Regions from separate parts of the Amycolatopsis albidoflavus genome, predicted to be linked through region 1. Evidence: riboswitches for the same ligand, from Rfam matches in the RefSeq annotation. Region 1 holds a riboswitch; each other region holds the start of a gene.
The links. Region 1 has a riboswitch for S-adenosylmethionine ahead of ABD156_RS28520 (methionine ABC transporter ATP-binding protein). Riboswitches for the same ligand answer to the same signal wherever they lie in the genome.
Positions count from the first base shown of each region.

Region 2: it holds a riboswitch for S-adenosylmethionine, as region 1 does, so the genes downstream of both, ABD156_RS36610 (aminotransferase class V-fold PLP-dependent enzyme) here and ABD156_RS28520 (methionine ABC transporter ATP-binding protein) in region 1, are expected to answer to the same signal.
Region 3: it holds a riboswitch for S-adenosylmethionine, as region 1 does, so the genes downstream of both, thrC (threonine synthase) here and ABD156_RS28520 (methionine ABC transporter ATP-binding protein) in region 1, are expected to answer to the same signal.

Region 1 is NZ_BAAAHV010000017.1:205,682-210,533, forward strand. Features, by position in the region: gene ABD156_RS28515 (4-(cytidine 5'-diphospho)-2-C-methyl-D-erythritol kinase) at 1-427, opposite strand, end outside; gene ABD156_RS28520 (methionine ABC transporter ATP-binding protein) at 968-1,981, opposite strand; SAM riboswitch class I at 2,198-2,288, opposite strand; gene rsmA (16S rRNA (adenine(1518)-N(6)/adenine(1519)-N(6))-dimethyltransferase RsmA) at 2,868-3,710, opposite strand; gene ABD156_RS28530 (resuscitation-promoting factor) at 3,803-4,852, opposite strand, start outside.
Region 2 is NZ_BAAAHV010000022.1:755,671-760,522, reverse strand. Features, by position in the region: gene ABD156_RS36625 (RluA family pseudouridine synthase) at 1-547, opposite strand, end outside; gene lspA (signal peptidase II) at 544-1,152, opposite strand; gene ABD156_RS36615 (hypothetical protein) at 1,251-1,724, shown strand; gene ABD156_RS36610 (aminotransferase class V-fold PLP-dependent enzyme) at 2,012-3,343, opposite strand; SAM riboswitch class IV at 3,384-3,498, opposite strand; gene ABD156_RS36605 (potassium/proton antiporter) at 3,595-4,852, opposite strand, start outside.
Region 3 is NZ_BAAAHV010000022.1:317,539-322,390, reverse strand. Features, by position in the region: gene ABD156_RS34605 (DMT family transporter) at 1-311, opposite strand, end outside; gene rpsT (30S ribosomal protein S20) at 705-965, shown strand; gene holA (DNA polymerase III subunit delta) at 1,139-2,110, opposite strand; SAM riboswitch class I at 2,242-2,375, shown strand; gene thrC (threonine synthase) at 2,389-3,654, shown strand; gene ABD156_RS34585 (ComEC/Rec2 family competence protein) at 3,679-4,852, opposite strand, start outside.

The sequences.
Region 1 (4,852 bases):
TCCCGGCGATGGTGGCCAGCTCGTCGCGGGTGATGTCGAGCTTCCACAGCGACGAGAGCCCGACCAGCGCCGCCGCCGCGTCCGCGCTCCCGCCCGCCATGCCGCCGGCGACCGGAATGCCCTTGCGCAGCACGATTCGCACCTTCGGCGCATCCGCGTCCGGCCGTCCGGAGTAGGAGGCCAGCTCGCACGCCGCGCGCCAGGCGAGGTTGGTGCCGTCGGTGGGCACCGTGCGCTCCCCCTCGCCGTACACCTCAAGCCCAGGCTCGTCGGCGGCCGCGACGGTCACCTCGTCGGTGAGCGAAAGCGCCTGGAAGACAGTGACCAGCTCGTGAAACCCGTCCGCCCGCAGGTCCCCCACGGCCAGGTGCAGGTTGACCTTGGCCGGGACCCGGACGGTGACTGGAGGCGGAACGACTGCGAGCACCCGTCCAGCCTACGTGGCACCGCCCCGCCAAGGCTCACCAGGAGAAAAACCCGCCCAGATTTCACGACGGACTTCAGGACACCCGTCCCAACAGTCCGGACACCCGCCCCAAAAAACTGGCCCCGGTGACAACTCCGCGACGGCGAATGCCACACCCGCAAACGCCGCACCCTTCCCCCGCGCCACCCCCACAGACCTCCGGACCGCGCCCGCGCAGATCATCCCCACGCCGCAGATCGCGTTGGCAGCAGCGGTGACGGTGGCGGTGACGGTGGCGAAAAATCAACCACCTCACAAAAACCCTCAATGCGGACCTGGACCACAACGCGGGATCGCGCCGACGTTTGGGGGCTGCCCGGCGTGACAGGCCGAAGGCCCCTCACGCCGGGCAGCCCCCAAACGTCGGCTTAAAAGCGATCCCGCCCGCGACGGCGGAGCCGGCGCCAAAAACACAGCTGGTGACCTGCCCCACCAACCCAACCACCACGGGCCGCCCCATACCCGGAGCGGCCCGCGAACGCCTTACGTCAAACCAAAACCTCAAGCCGCCACAACACTCTGCGGCCCACGAACCACCTGACTAACAAACGCCCCCCGATCAGAAATCCACGACAGCGCAGCCTCAGCCCGCTCCCCGCGCACCCCCAACCGGAACCGAGCGATCGGCGTATCCCCAATACGAGTGAGGCCACCCCCAATAGTGGCAAGTTCGACATCGAAGCGACTAGCCGCCTCAGGCAGCAACGCACCCACCGACGCAAACCCGATCAGCACGACGTCGACCGCGCGGTCGTACTTCGCGGACTGGGTGCGCGAGGTCTCGATCGACGGCAGCACCGCCTGCGCGGTCCAGCTGTCCGGCGTCGAGATCAGGTCGAGCACCGTGCCGCGTTCGACGATCGCGCCGTTGTCGAGCACCGCGACGTCGTCGCAGACCCGGCGGACGACGTCGGCGTCCGGCGTGGTGACGACGACCGTCACGCCCAGTTCGGCGCGCGCCCGGTCGAGCACGGCGAGCACCGCGCCGGCGTCTTCCGCCGAAACCCCGGCGGTCGGGTCGTCGGCGAGCAGCACGGCCGGTCCGGCGGCGAGCGCCTTGGCGACCGCGACCCGGCGGAGCTGGCCGTCGGTGAGTTCTTCCGGCTTTTGCGCGGCGCGCGGGGTGAGGCCGACCAGGTCGAGCAGCGAGCCGACGCGGCTGCGCCGCTGCGGGCCGTCGACGCCGAGCTGTTCCAGCGGGCTGGCGATGTTGCCCGCGATGGTGCGCTCGGCGAGCAGCTCCGATTTGGTCCCGACGACACCGAGCTGGCGGCGGATCTCCCGCAGCCGCTTGCCGTCCAGCGTCGCGGTGTTGAGGCCGTCGAGCCGCACGACGCCGCGGTCGGGGCGCTCCTGCAGCGCGATGCAACGGGCGAGGGTCGACTTGCCGGAGCCGGACGGACCCACGATCCCGAACAGCGAGCCGGCTTGCACGTCAACGCTCACGTCGCGCAGCGCGGCGACACGATTTCCGTGGAAGGGAAAGGACTTGGACACGTTTTCGACAGTGATCACGAAAGGGCTCCAGGCATACGAGGCGCGGCGCCGGATCCGGGCGCGCCAAGGCGTCATCGAATTACCGTCCACAGTGGACGGCGCAAGAAACTGCGGGAAAAACGATCAGGCGATGACCATGGAGCGTTGACACGCACATACCGAGCGGCGACCTTCGTCGACTACGCGCCGGCGGGTCAGCAGGAGCGGGCGGGTGACCCTCTTCATCGAAAACAGCCTCCATCGGTCCTGGCGGTAGCACCTGCCCTGCGGAGGGTGGTTGCTGCGACTTCGGCGAGCCAGGTCTCTCAGTCGCTCGGGATGGACGCTTTCGAGTAAAGCCGATCCCATTGGCTGAACGCAAGCGCGTTGGTGCAGATCACACGTCTGGTGGTGCCCGCATATCGGAACACGGCGTCCAAGACCCGGAAACCCGGAACCTCGGTCCCCGAACATTGCCCCGACCTGCGGAACCCTCGCTCCGGCGGCGGGCGGCGAACTAGTTCGTTCCACTGTGGACGATCAAGAATCTTTGTGGAACAAGAGTTTTCCCGTTGTCAAGTGACCGGTGGCCGCGGGCTTCGAGGCCGGGGGCCGCGGGCCCGCGACCGGGTCGAGATAGGTCAGCGGAGCGAAGCACCTCGAACCGGCGTCGCTGAACAATCCGGTCCGGGGAGCAATCAAGCTCCCCCGAATGCCATGGCCTTGACGAGCCGCCCGTCACAGGTAACCGGCCATCTCAGCCGCCATCGCGCGATGACCGAGAGTAGCTACGAGACCTCGGAATGATCCACGATCAGCGACGACGCGAGATCATCAGGCCACGCACCGAAATCGAAGCCCCGCTCCCGGAATACCCGCCACGCCGCCGCAGTTGGACGTCACAAGCGAGCGCCGTGGGAGGGGGTCAGTTTCCGGCAGCCGCGATCCGCGCGAACGCGTGCACGTCGAGCTGCTCCCCGCGCGTCTTCGGGTCGATCCCCGCTTCGGCGAGCAACTCACCGGCCCGCTCCGCGGAACCGGCCCACCCGGCGAGCGCGGCCCGCAAAGTCTTGCGCCGCTGCGAAAACGCCGCGTCGACCACCGCGAACAACCGCGCGCGATCCACCCCGGACACCGGGTCGGTCCGGGTGAACGACACCAGCGCGGAATCGACGTTCGGCACCGGCCAGAACACCGCGCGCGGCACGGCGGCGACTTTGCGCGCCGGTCCGTACCAAGCGAGCTTCACGCTCGGCACGCCGTAAGTCCGGCTGCCCGGCCCGGCCGCCATCCGATCGGCGACCTCGGTCTGGACCATCACGAGTCCGCTGCGCAGCGACGGCAACTCGGCCAGCAGGTGCAGCACCACCGGTACCGCGACGTTGTACGGCAGGTTCGCCACGATCGACACCGGCTCAGCCGGAAGATCGGCGGCCCGCACACGCAACGCGTCGGCACCGACGACGGTCAGCCGCTCCGCTGCCTCCGGGGCGCGCTCGGCGACGGTCTGCGGCAGGCGGGCGGCCAGCACCGGATCGATCTCCACGGCGACGACCTGAGCGCCGGCGGCGAGCAGGCCCAGCGTCAGCGACCCGAGACCGGGCCCGACCTCCAGCACGACGTCCCCCGGCCGCACGCCGCCGAGTTCGACGATGCGGCGGACCGTGTTGGGGTCGTGCACGAAGTTCTGCCCGAGCTTCTTCGTGGGCCGGACGTCGAGTTCGTCGGCCAGCCCGCGGATTTCGGCAGGCCCCAGCAGTTCCACCACCGCACGAGCCTACCCAGCGACGACGCAGCGGACGAAAACAGGCGGCCGGGAGCGCGAGGCTCCCGGCCGCCTGCCGGAAAATCAGAGAGTGCTCAGGCCTTGTAGCCGCAACCCCAGGCGCTGTAGCCGCCGCGCGCGTCGCGCACCTTCTCGGCGGTCGCGATCTGCTGCTCGCGGGTGGCCTTGTCGGCCGTCGGCGCGTACTGCGTGCCGCCGTAAGCCGCCCAGGTCTGCTTGTCGAACTGGAGGCCGCCGTAGTAGCCGTTGCCGGTGTTGATGGACCAGTTGCCGCCCGACTCGCACTGCGCGATGCGGTCCCACACGCCGGTGTCGCCGATGGCCGGGGCCGGCGGCTTCTTGGTGCCGACCTTGATGATCTTGGCCTTGGCCTCGACCAGGGTCTTCTCCGAGATCTGCTCGCGCGAGATCTCTTCGCCGTTCTTCTTGGTGACCTTGTAGGTCACGAGCTTCTTGCCCGGCGTGCCCGGGTCGTCGACGCTCTGCTGGCCCTGCAGCTGCGTCGGGTCGTCGACCTTCTGCACCTCGGGGTCGATGGTCTCTTCCTGGTTGACCATCGACACGCCCATGCGGCTGACGTGGACCTCGGCACCGTTCTTCAGGCTGACGTCGAGGCCGCCGTCGATCGCGTCGTCCGGGCCGAGGTTCAGCTTCAGGTCGGAGACGAACTCCTTGGTGGTCACCGCGTTGGTGCTCACCTGGCGGGGCGCGTTGGTGCCGTCGAAGAGCGTGATGTGCTTGAGGGTCTTGACCTGGACGGTCGAGCCCTCCAGCGGCAGTTCGCCGGACGACGGCATCGACGTCCACGCGCCCTGGGAAAGCATGCTGCCCATGCCGAGCTGGTTCATGGCCTCGCCGAGCGAGGTCGCCCGGACCCAGGAGGGCCGCGACACACCGTCCACGACGAGGTTCAGCTGACGGCCGCGCTCGAGCTTGATGACGCCGCCGTCGCCGACCGCCGCCTGCGGCGAGGGCGAAAGCGCGTCGTGCTCGCCGACCGAGAGGCCCGCGTCCTTGAGGACGTCGCCGACGGTGCCGCCGAAGCTGTGCACGGTCTGCTGGTGGCCGTCGACGTCGACGGTGATGCTCTTGTTCATCGCGAGCGCCGCCGCGCCGCCACCGCC
Region 2 (4,852 bases), on a different contig from region 1:
GCGTCGGGTCGGGGTGGCCCTGCACCACGGCGTGGTAGCCCTTATCGACGGTCCGTTCCTTGAACGCACGCTTCAGCACGGTGTACGCGTGCTCGCTCTTGGCCACCACCATCACCCCGGTGGTGCCCGCGTCGAGCCGGTGCACGACGCCCTGTCGCTCGGCCGCGCCGGACGTCGAGATGCGCAGCCCGGCCGCGGCGAGTCCGCCGACGACCGTCGGGCCGGTCCAGCCGGGGCTGGGGTGCACGGCGACGCCGACCGGTTTCGAGATCACCACGATGTCGTCGTCATCGTGCAGGATCTTCATGCCGTCGACCGGCTCCGCGACGATTTCCGCCGGACGTTCCGGTTCCGGCAGCGTCACCTCGAGCAGCCCGCCCGCGGACAGCCGGTCCGATTTGCCCGCGGGATGCCCGTCGAGGAGCACGTCGCCCGCTGCCGCGAGGTCCGCGACGACGGTGCGGGAGAGCCCGAGCAGTTTGGCGAGCCCGGCGTCGACGCGCATCCCGTCGAGCCCGTCGGGGACGGGCAGCATGCGCGCGCTCACTCGGATTCCTTCTTCTTGCCACGGGTGGTGGTGCCGTCGTAGTCCTTGCCGAGCAGGGACAGCAGCACGATCAGCGCGCCGCCGACGCAAATTGCGGAGTCGGCGATGTTGAAGATCGCGAAGCCCTGCCCGTTGGGCGCGAACGCGGAGATGAAGTCCACGACGTGCCCGCGCAGCGGTCCGGGCTCGCGGAAGAACCGGTCGGTGAGGTTGCCGAGCGCGCCGGCGAGCACGAGCCCGAGGCCGATCGCCCAGCCGACCGAGCGCAGCCTGCGCGAGATCCACACGATGGCGATCACGACGCCGGTCGCGACCAGCGCGAGCACCCAGGTCATGCCGGTCGCCATCGAGAACGCGGCACCCGGATTGCGGATGACCTGCAGGTAGATCAGCCCGCCGAGGATCGGCTTGGGCTCTTTGCCCTCGAGATTGGCGACCACGAGGTTCTTCGTGAGCAGGTCGATCGCCCACAGCAGCGCCGCGACCGCGAACACCACCCAGACCCGCCGTTTGGGCAGCGGCGCGCTTTCCTCGGCAGCCCCCTGCTCAGGCGGTTCCGCAGACGGCTCGACCTCGGATTCGGACGGCGAAGGATCGGTGCTCACACCCCCATTGTCCACAACCGCGCCCAACCAGGTCACAGCGGCAGTCCCGGACCCAAATTCAGTCGTCTCGCCGCGCCCCTCCCCGCCATCCTCACTGCATGCCCGCCGAGATCCCCGCCCCCGCCGTAGCCGCCGCCTGGATCGCCCTGGACCTCTCCCCCACGAACGACCTCCCCCTGTGGGCAGCCCACTGGCTAGCCGAGGGAGAGGACGGCGAACACCTACGCCACCTGGCAGGCCTCTCCCACACCGAACCGCGGGAAATCCACGACGTGCAACAGTCCGCCCTAGCCGACTGCCACACCCCCATCCCCACCCCAGCCGACGCAGCCCAAACAGCCTTCACCCACCTGGCCCAACTGCTCCTGAACGGCCACCTAACCGAACGCGCCCTGCTGAACGACCTGCACACCATCATCGTCCGCACCAACTACTCCGACAGCGTCGTCAACCTGCCGCTAGCGCAAGCCTGGATGCTGGACGAAGAATGGGACCAGCCCTGGGGCCGCCCGGAAGAGCAAATCAAAGAAGCAATCCACTCAGCCTGCAACGCCCAACTAGCCCACCCCTAGACCCGGCAACCCCAACTCGACCACACCCAGCCCAGCAAACCCAACTTGCCAACACCCAGCCGGGCAAACCCAACTTGCCCACCACGCGGGATCGCGCCGGCGTTTGGGGGCTGCCCGGCGTGACAGGCCGAAGGCCCCTCACGCCGGGCAGCCCCCAAACGCCGGCTTAAAAGCGATCCCGCCCGCGGCGGCGGAGCCGACGCCAAAAACACAGCTTGGTGAGCAACCCCCGAAACCCGGCCCCACCACCCCGGCACCCGCAAACCGGCACCCGCAAACCGGCCTAATCAAACACAAAACCCCGGCAACTCCCGAGTATCCCCCACCGGCGCCCACCGCCCGTCAACCTTCGCGTACTCCCACCGAGCTCCCCGAGCCACGATCTGCCGCAAAGCCAGCACCAACCGGTCCACGTGCTCCTCGGTACTCCCCAACCCGAGACTCACCCGAACCGCCTGCTGCCCCTCGCCGCCGGCCTCGCGAATCAACCGCCGAGCAGCCACATGAGCGCAGAACGCCCCGTCCCGCACCCCAATCCCGTACTCAGCCGACAACACCGCCGCCAGCCACCCAGGCTCAAACCCGTCGACAACAAAACTCACCGTGCCAACCCGATCCACCGGCGCGTCAAAGAACCGCAACTCGGCACACCCAGGCAGCCCGGCCAGCCCCTTGCGCAACCGCTCCAGCAATGCAGCCTCATGCGCCCCGATGGCCTCCCACTGCGCCGCCAACTGCTCGCAAGCCACCCCCAACGCATACACCCCAACGGTATTAGGCGACCCAGCCTCGTGCCGCTCCTCGCCGCTGTTCCACACGACAGCTTCCTCAGTCACCAGCTTGGTCGCCCCACCACCGGCCAGATACGGCTCAGCAGCCCGCAACCAGTCACTGCGCCCGACCAACGCCCCAGCCCCGAACGGCGCGTACAGCTTGTGCCCGGACAACGCCACGTAGTCGACATCCAACTCCCGCAACGAAATCCGCCGATGCGGAGCCAACTGCGCGGCGTCAAGAGCCACCCGAGCCCCATGCTTCCGAGCCACCGCGGCAATCTCCGCCACCGGCAACAACTCACCAGTCACATTCGACGCCCCAGCGACAACCACCAACCGAGGCCCCTGCGGACATTCCGCCAGGGCTTCGTCCACAACGGACACCGCAGCAAGCCGAGTGCGCGGCAACTGCACCCGCCGGACATTCGGCCCGCGCCAAGGCAGCAACGCCGCATGGTGCTCACTGTCGAAAACAACCACAGAAGTCTTACGCGGCAACGCTTTCGCCAGCAGATTGAACGCATCAGTCGTATTGCGAGTGAAGATCACCGAATCCCCACTACGAGCGTCCACAAACCGACGCAACACACCACGAGTCCGCTCGTACAACCGCGTAGAAACCTGCGAAGCGAACCCAGCACCACGATGCACGCTGGCATACCAGGGAAGAAACTCGTCCACCGCCGACCGGACCGCGTCCAGACAAGGCGCGCTGGCCGCGTGATCAAGATTGGCGTAACCGATGTCGCCGCCCGTCACCAACGGCACCCGCAGCGACGCACCGGCCACAGGGGGAACGGCAGGAACAACAGTTTCCGTGGACCGGTCGAGTGCGAGAGTCATGACGGCGCCTCCTCGGCGTTCCGGGGGACCCCCGGCGAGGGGCCCGCGCTTGCCCGTCGCGCTGCGCGACCGGCCTGGTCCTCACCCGGGGCACCCCACCGCGGTAGGAGGGTTGCCGGCCAGCAAGCCGGGGCTTCGCGCTGGCACTCATGACCTGAAACCGACGATAGCGGACAACCGGCGAAAGAAACCAGCCCCGTCTCGTGATCTGAGACAGCGGTCACAAGCAGTGTCCACAAAGGACAGAAGGATCAGGCCCCGGATTCCCCGTGCCAGCGGGCGAGGCGGCCAGCCCGGTCGACCGCCCGGATCCGCCGTTCGGTCGCGTCGCGGTCGGCGGCGGTCGTGACCACCAGAAGCTGGTCTTCGACCTGCAACCGGCTCGTTTTCTGCGGCGTGAAGCCCGTACCGCCGCGCACCACGAGACTGACCGTCGCACCGGCGGGCAGCCGCAGCTCCGACAGGTACACGCCGTGCAGCTTCGAGCCCTTCTGGATGCGCACTTGCAGCAGTTCCGCGCCGAGTTCGTCGAGCGGCGCGGAGTCGACCTCGATCTCGTGCGCCTGCGCCGCCTTCGTGAGCCCGAGGATCCGCGCAAGCGGGCTGAGCGTCGCGCCTTGCAGCACGGTGAGCACGATGACGAGCACGAAAACCGCGTCCACGAGCCGTTGCGCGCCGGGCACGCCTTCGGACAGCGGGATCATCGCGAGCACGATCGGCACCGCGCCGCGAAGGCCGGCCCAGGACAGGAACGCCTGATCTCGCCAGGGCAATTGGAACGGCAGCAGCGACAGGACCACCGACAGCGGCCGGGCGAGCAGCAGCACCACCGCGCCCGCGACGAGGCCCGGAATCAGCGCTTCGAGCAGCCGGGTCGGCGACGCGAAAAGGCCGAGCAGCACGAACAAGCCGATCTGCGCGAGCCAGCCGAGCCCTTCGGCGAACGACAGGGTGTCCGACCGGTGCGGCAGCTTGGAGTTCCCCAGCACCAGGCCGGCGACGTAGGTGGCGAGCAGGCCGGACGCGTGCGCGAGCTGCCCCGAGGAGTACGCGAGCACGCACACCGCCACCGTGGCGAGCGGATACAGACCGGTGGCCGGGAGCGCGGCCCGGCGCAGCGCCTGCGCGCCCAGCCAGCCGAAGGCGAGGCCGAGCACGAGACCGGTGAGCAGCTCGTAGACCACCAGCAGCGGCAGCGACCAGTCGACCGCCTCGCCGGACGCGAGCACGACGACCGCGATGTAGGCGGGCGCGTCGTTGATGCCGGATTCCAGTTCCAGCGCGCCGACGAGCCGTTTGCCGACCCCGGCGGTGCGCAGCACGGAGAACACCGCCGCGGCGTCGGTGGACGCGAGGACCGCACCCCACAGCAGGGCGAGCCGCCAGTCGAGGCCGAGCAGCCAGTGCAGAGCCGCGCCGGTGACCGCGATGCTGATCACCACGGCCACTGTGGACAGCAGGATTCCGGGCCCCAGCGAGGGTTTCACCGCGGACCAGCGCGTGGTGAGC
Region 3 (4,852 bases), on a different contig from region 1:
AGCGGTCCGGTGCCACGGGCCAGCGGGTAGACGATCGACAGGTCGCCGACCTCGTAGCCGCGCTGCAGCACGATCCCGTACATCACATGCAGGACCGCGGTGACCAGTGCGGCGAGCAGCCAAGTCCACTGTGGACGTTCGGGTTCGACGGCGAGCGCGACCGCGATCACCGGGAGCATCGCGACCGCGGAAACCGTGTAGTACAGCCAGACGAATCGCGGACCGCCGCCGGAAACCCGTTTGGCGGCGAGGTTCCACACGGCGTGCACGACCGCGGCGACGAGAACCATGGCGAGGGCAGTGGTGTTCATCCGGGACCCTTTCAGGTTTTCAGCGCATGCTGAAGACCGGGTCCTCCAGGCTTTTGTCCCGTCAGATGAACGGCAGGGCTCGGTGTCCCGCCGAAGGTGCCGCTCGGACCAGTCCCGCCCGCCCTCGTTGTCTTCGCGACCCGCTCTGCGGGACCACGGGCAGGCGACGGAACCCTAGGCACTACCGAAATCCACCGTAACGGAGACGCGGGCGGGATGCCGAACGGTTATCGGCTCCGGGGCCCGTTCCAGGGCCGCGAGCAGGGCTGTTAAGATTTTCGATTGTTGCCGTGCGGCATTCCGTCAGGGAGGAAACCCGGCAGTCCCTCGGGACTGATCCGGAGCCACGCGAACGCGGCAGCGACCTTCACCGAGTGAAAGAGGAACGCCTCCATGGCCAACATCAAGTCGCAGGTCAAGCGCATCGACACCAACGAGAAGGCGCGGCAGCGCAACCTGGCGATCCGGTCCTCGGTGAAGACCGCGATCCGCAAGTTCCGCGAGGCCGCCGAAGCCGGTGACAAGGACAAGGCCCTCGAACTGCAGCGCGACGCTGCTCGCAAGCTCGACAAGGCCGTCACCAAGGGCGTCATCCACGCCAACCAGGCCGCGAACAAGAAGTCGGCTCTCGCGAAGCGCGCGAACCAGCTCTGAGCGCAGTCTTTCCGGAAGGCCCGGCGGCTTCGGCTGCCGGGCCTTTTCCGTGTCCGGGAATCGCGGATTACCTTGCACCGATGACGGCTGACCGCACCTCTTAGCCAGCGGTCATCATGGCGTGCGGCGGAACCGAACGCCGCAGCCGGTCAGAGCCGCATTTCGCCGGAGCGTCAGCGGTCTCCCTTGGCCGCGACCACCTCGAGGACCGCGCGCTGCAGGGCGTAGTTCGCATCGGCCGCCGCACCTTTGACCTCGGCGTTCAGCCGCGCCACGACGCGCATCGCGGTCGCCAGGCCGTCCTGGCCCCAGCCGCGCGACTGGCCCTGCGCCTTGCGGATCTTCCACGGCGGCATGCCCAGTTCGCCCGCCATCTGGTTCGGGTTGCCGCGGCCGGCGGCGGACACGCGAGCGATCGTGCGGACCGCGTCAGCTAGCGCGTCGGCCACCAGGACGTGCGGAACGCCCAGCTGCATCGCCCACTGCAGCGACTCCATCGCAGCCGCCCGATCTCCCGCGACGGCCTTCTCCGCGACCGCGAAGCCGGTCACGTCGGCGCGTCCGGTGTGGTAGCGGCGGACCGCCTGCTCGTCGATGACTCCCCCGGTGTCGGCGACCAGCTGCGTCGCCGCCGAGGACAGTTCGCGCAGGTCCGAGCCGACCGAGTCGAGCAGCGCCAGCAGGCCCGCGCCGTCGATCTTGCCGCCCGCGCGCCGCACCTCGTTGCGGACGAACGCCTCCCGCTCGGCCGGCTTGGTGAGCTTCGGGCATTCGGTGATCTCCGCGCCCGCCTTTTTCAACGCGCCCGGCAGGGCCTTCGCGGCCTTGCTCCGCCCGCCGCCGCTGTGCACGACCACGAGGACGATGCCGTCGGCCGGCGCCTTCACGTACGCCAGGACGGCGTCGGACAGCTCCTGCGAGATGTCCTGCGCCGACTCCAGCACGATCACGCGCCCTTCGGCGAACAATGACGGGCTGACCAGCTCAGCCAGGACGGGCGGTGTGAGATCGGACACCCGCGTCCGCGTGAGGTCCGCCGTCGGGTCCGCGGCCTTGGCCGCGTCGAGGGAAGCTCGCACAGCCCGTTCGATGAGCAGTTCTTCCTCGCCCGTGACGAGGTGCAGCGGCGCGGGTGCGGTGGTCACCTCGTCATCCTCTCACCCGGCCGCCGGGCCGTCCGCCCCGGTGATGTGGGCCGCCTCCGTGGCACGAGCTGATCGGGATGTCGTACGGTGTAGCCGAGGACGCGCCCACCGGCGCTCCGACAACCGAATACCGCTCATCCAGAGGGGCAGAGGGAACGGCCCGACGAAGCCCCGGCAACCGGCGTACAGCCTGTCATCCCGCGATCGCGGGATAGCTGACGACCACGGTGCCAATTCCGGCCCGCTTCGGCGGGGCAGATGAGGAAAGGAACCTCGCGATGACTGCAGCCCTCAGCGCCACCTCCGCCAACAAGACGATCGACCTCGGTCCGGCCGTCGAACTGGTGTCGAAGGAAGAAGGGCACCGGCAGCCGCTCGCTCCGGAATTCGTCTCCGCCGAAGACTTCTCGCCGCTCGAGGTCGCCTACGACTTCGGCCGCGTCCGCCGCGAGGACATCGAGGCGGGCCCGCGCAACATCTGGCGTTACAAGAAACTCCTTCCCGTCCCCTCGACCGTCGAGGAGACCCCGAACACCGAACCCGGCTGTACCAGGCTCGTGCGCGCCGACCGGCTCGCGAAGGAGCTCGGCCTCAAGAGCGTGTGGGTCAAGGACGACACCGGCAACCCGACGCACTCGTTCAAGGACCGCGTGGTCGCCGTCGCGCTCGCGGCCGCGCGCGAGTTCGGCTTCGAGGTCCTCGCGTGTCCCTCGACCGGCAACCTGGCCAACGCGACCGCGGCCGCCGCGGCCCGCGCCGGCTGGCGGTCGGTCGTGCTGATCCCGAAGAACCTCGAGCGCGCGAAGATCCTCACCACCGCGGTCTACGACGGCGACCTGATCGCCGTCGACGGCAACTACGACGACGTGAACCGGCTCGCCACCGAACTGGCCGGCGAGCACCCGAAGTGGGCGTTCGTGAACGTCAACGTCCGCCCGTACTACTCCGAGGGCTCGAAGACGCTCGCCTACGAGGTCGCCGAGCAGCTCGGCTGGCGCATTCCCGAGCAGATCGTCGTGCCGATCGCCTCCGGTTCCCAGCTCACCAAGGTGGACAAGGGTTTCCGCGAGCTGGGCCAGCTCGGTCTCGTGGACGCCAGCCCGTACAAGGTGTTCGGCGCGCAGGCCACCGGTTGCTCGCCGGTCTCCACCGCGTACCGCAACGGCCACGACGTGGTCCAGCCGGTGAAGCCGGACACGATCGCCCGCTCGCTCGCGATCGGGAACCCGGCCGACGGTCCGTACGTGCTCGACGTGGTCAACCGCACCGGCGGCGCGATCGAGGACGTCACCGACGAAGAGGTGGTCGAAGGCATCCGGCTGCTCGCGCGCACCGAAGGCATCTTCACCGAGACCGCGGGCGGCGTCACCGTGGCGACCGCGAAGAAGCTCGTCGAAACCGGCAAGCTCGACCCGGACGCCGAAACCGTCCTCCTCATCACCGGTGACGGTCTGAAGACCCTCGACGCGGTCGAGAACCACATCGGCCCGAAGGCCACCGTGCCGCCGTCCGCCGCAGCCGTCGCCAAGGCGCTCGGCTACTGACCCGCCGGCCCGGGGTCCGCCGCCTTACCTCGGCGGACCCCGCGGCTCGCCTCGGCGCGCGACCGCCGGTCCGTTTCCCGCGGGCAGAACGGCGGTGTCGCCGTCGATATCGGTCCGGGTGACCAGCACTCCCATCGTGCCGAGAACGTCCACTGTGGACTTGCTCGGATGTCCGTACCCGTTGCCCGCGCCGACACTGATCAGCGCCGTGCGCGGCCGCACCGCCGCGAGGAACTGCGGCAGCGAATATCTCGAGCCGTGATGCGGCACCTTCAATACGTCAGCCCGCAAATCGACGCCCTCGGCGAGCAGGTCTGCTTGCGCGGCCAGTTCAACGTCTCCGGTCAGCAAGACCCGGCCAGCCGAGGTGTCGGCGCGCAGGACCACCGAACTGTTGTTGATCATCGTGCCGTCCTGCAACGCAGGTGACCGAGCAGTGGCGTAGCGCGGACCTAGCACGTCCAGTGACAATCCCGGCCATTCCAGGCGTTGCCCCTCGCTCAACTGCACGAGCGGCACGCCACGACGCCGCGCTTCGCCGGAAACCGACTGCCACGCCCACGCCGGAGCACGTCCGGGCCCGACCGCGATCGCACCGACTGCCCGTCCGTCGAAGACCGAGGCGAGACCACCGATGTGATCCGCGTGCAGATGGCTCAGCACGAGCAGCGGCACCCGTTCGACTCCCAGCCTCTGCAGGCATTCGTCGACCGGCCCCGGCTCCGGCCCGGTATCCACGACCACGGCACGGCCGGGCTCGGCAGTCGCGAGAACTACCGCATCTCCCTGTCCGACATCGCATTCCACCATCGCCCAGCCGCCCGGCGGCCAACCGGGGGCCAGGACTTTGGCCGGCACGACCGTCAGCAGCACAACAACCAGTCCGATCGCCACCAGCAGCCGAAGTCGGCGAAACCTTGCCGCCACCACGACTACGACCAGCAGGCCCGCCGCGCATAATCCGCCCCACCAGCCGCCGGGCCAGGACAGCGCCGCCCCTGGTGCCCTCGCGCCGTGTCGGGCGACAGTGATCAGCCACCGCGCCTCCGGGTCCGCTAGACGGATCAGCACCTGCCCGGCACCTGGCCACCACGGCCCGACGACTGTCGAGAGCACACCTAGCACGGTGACCGGCGCGACCACTGGCGCCGCAAGGACATTGGTGACGACCGAGACCAGGCTGACCGTGCCCGCCATT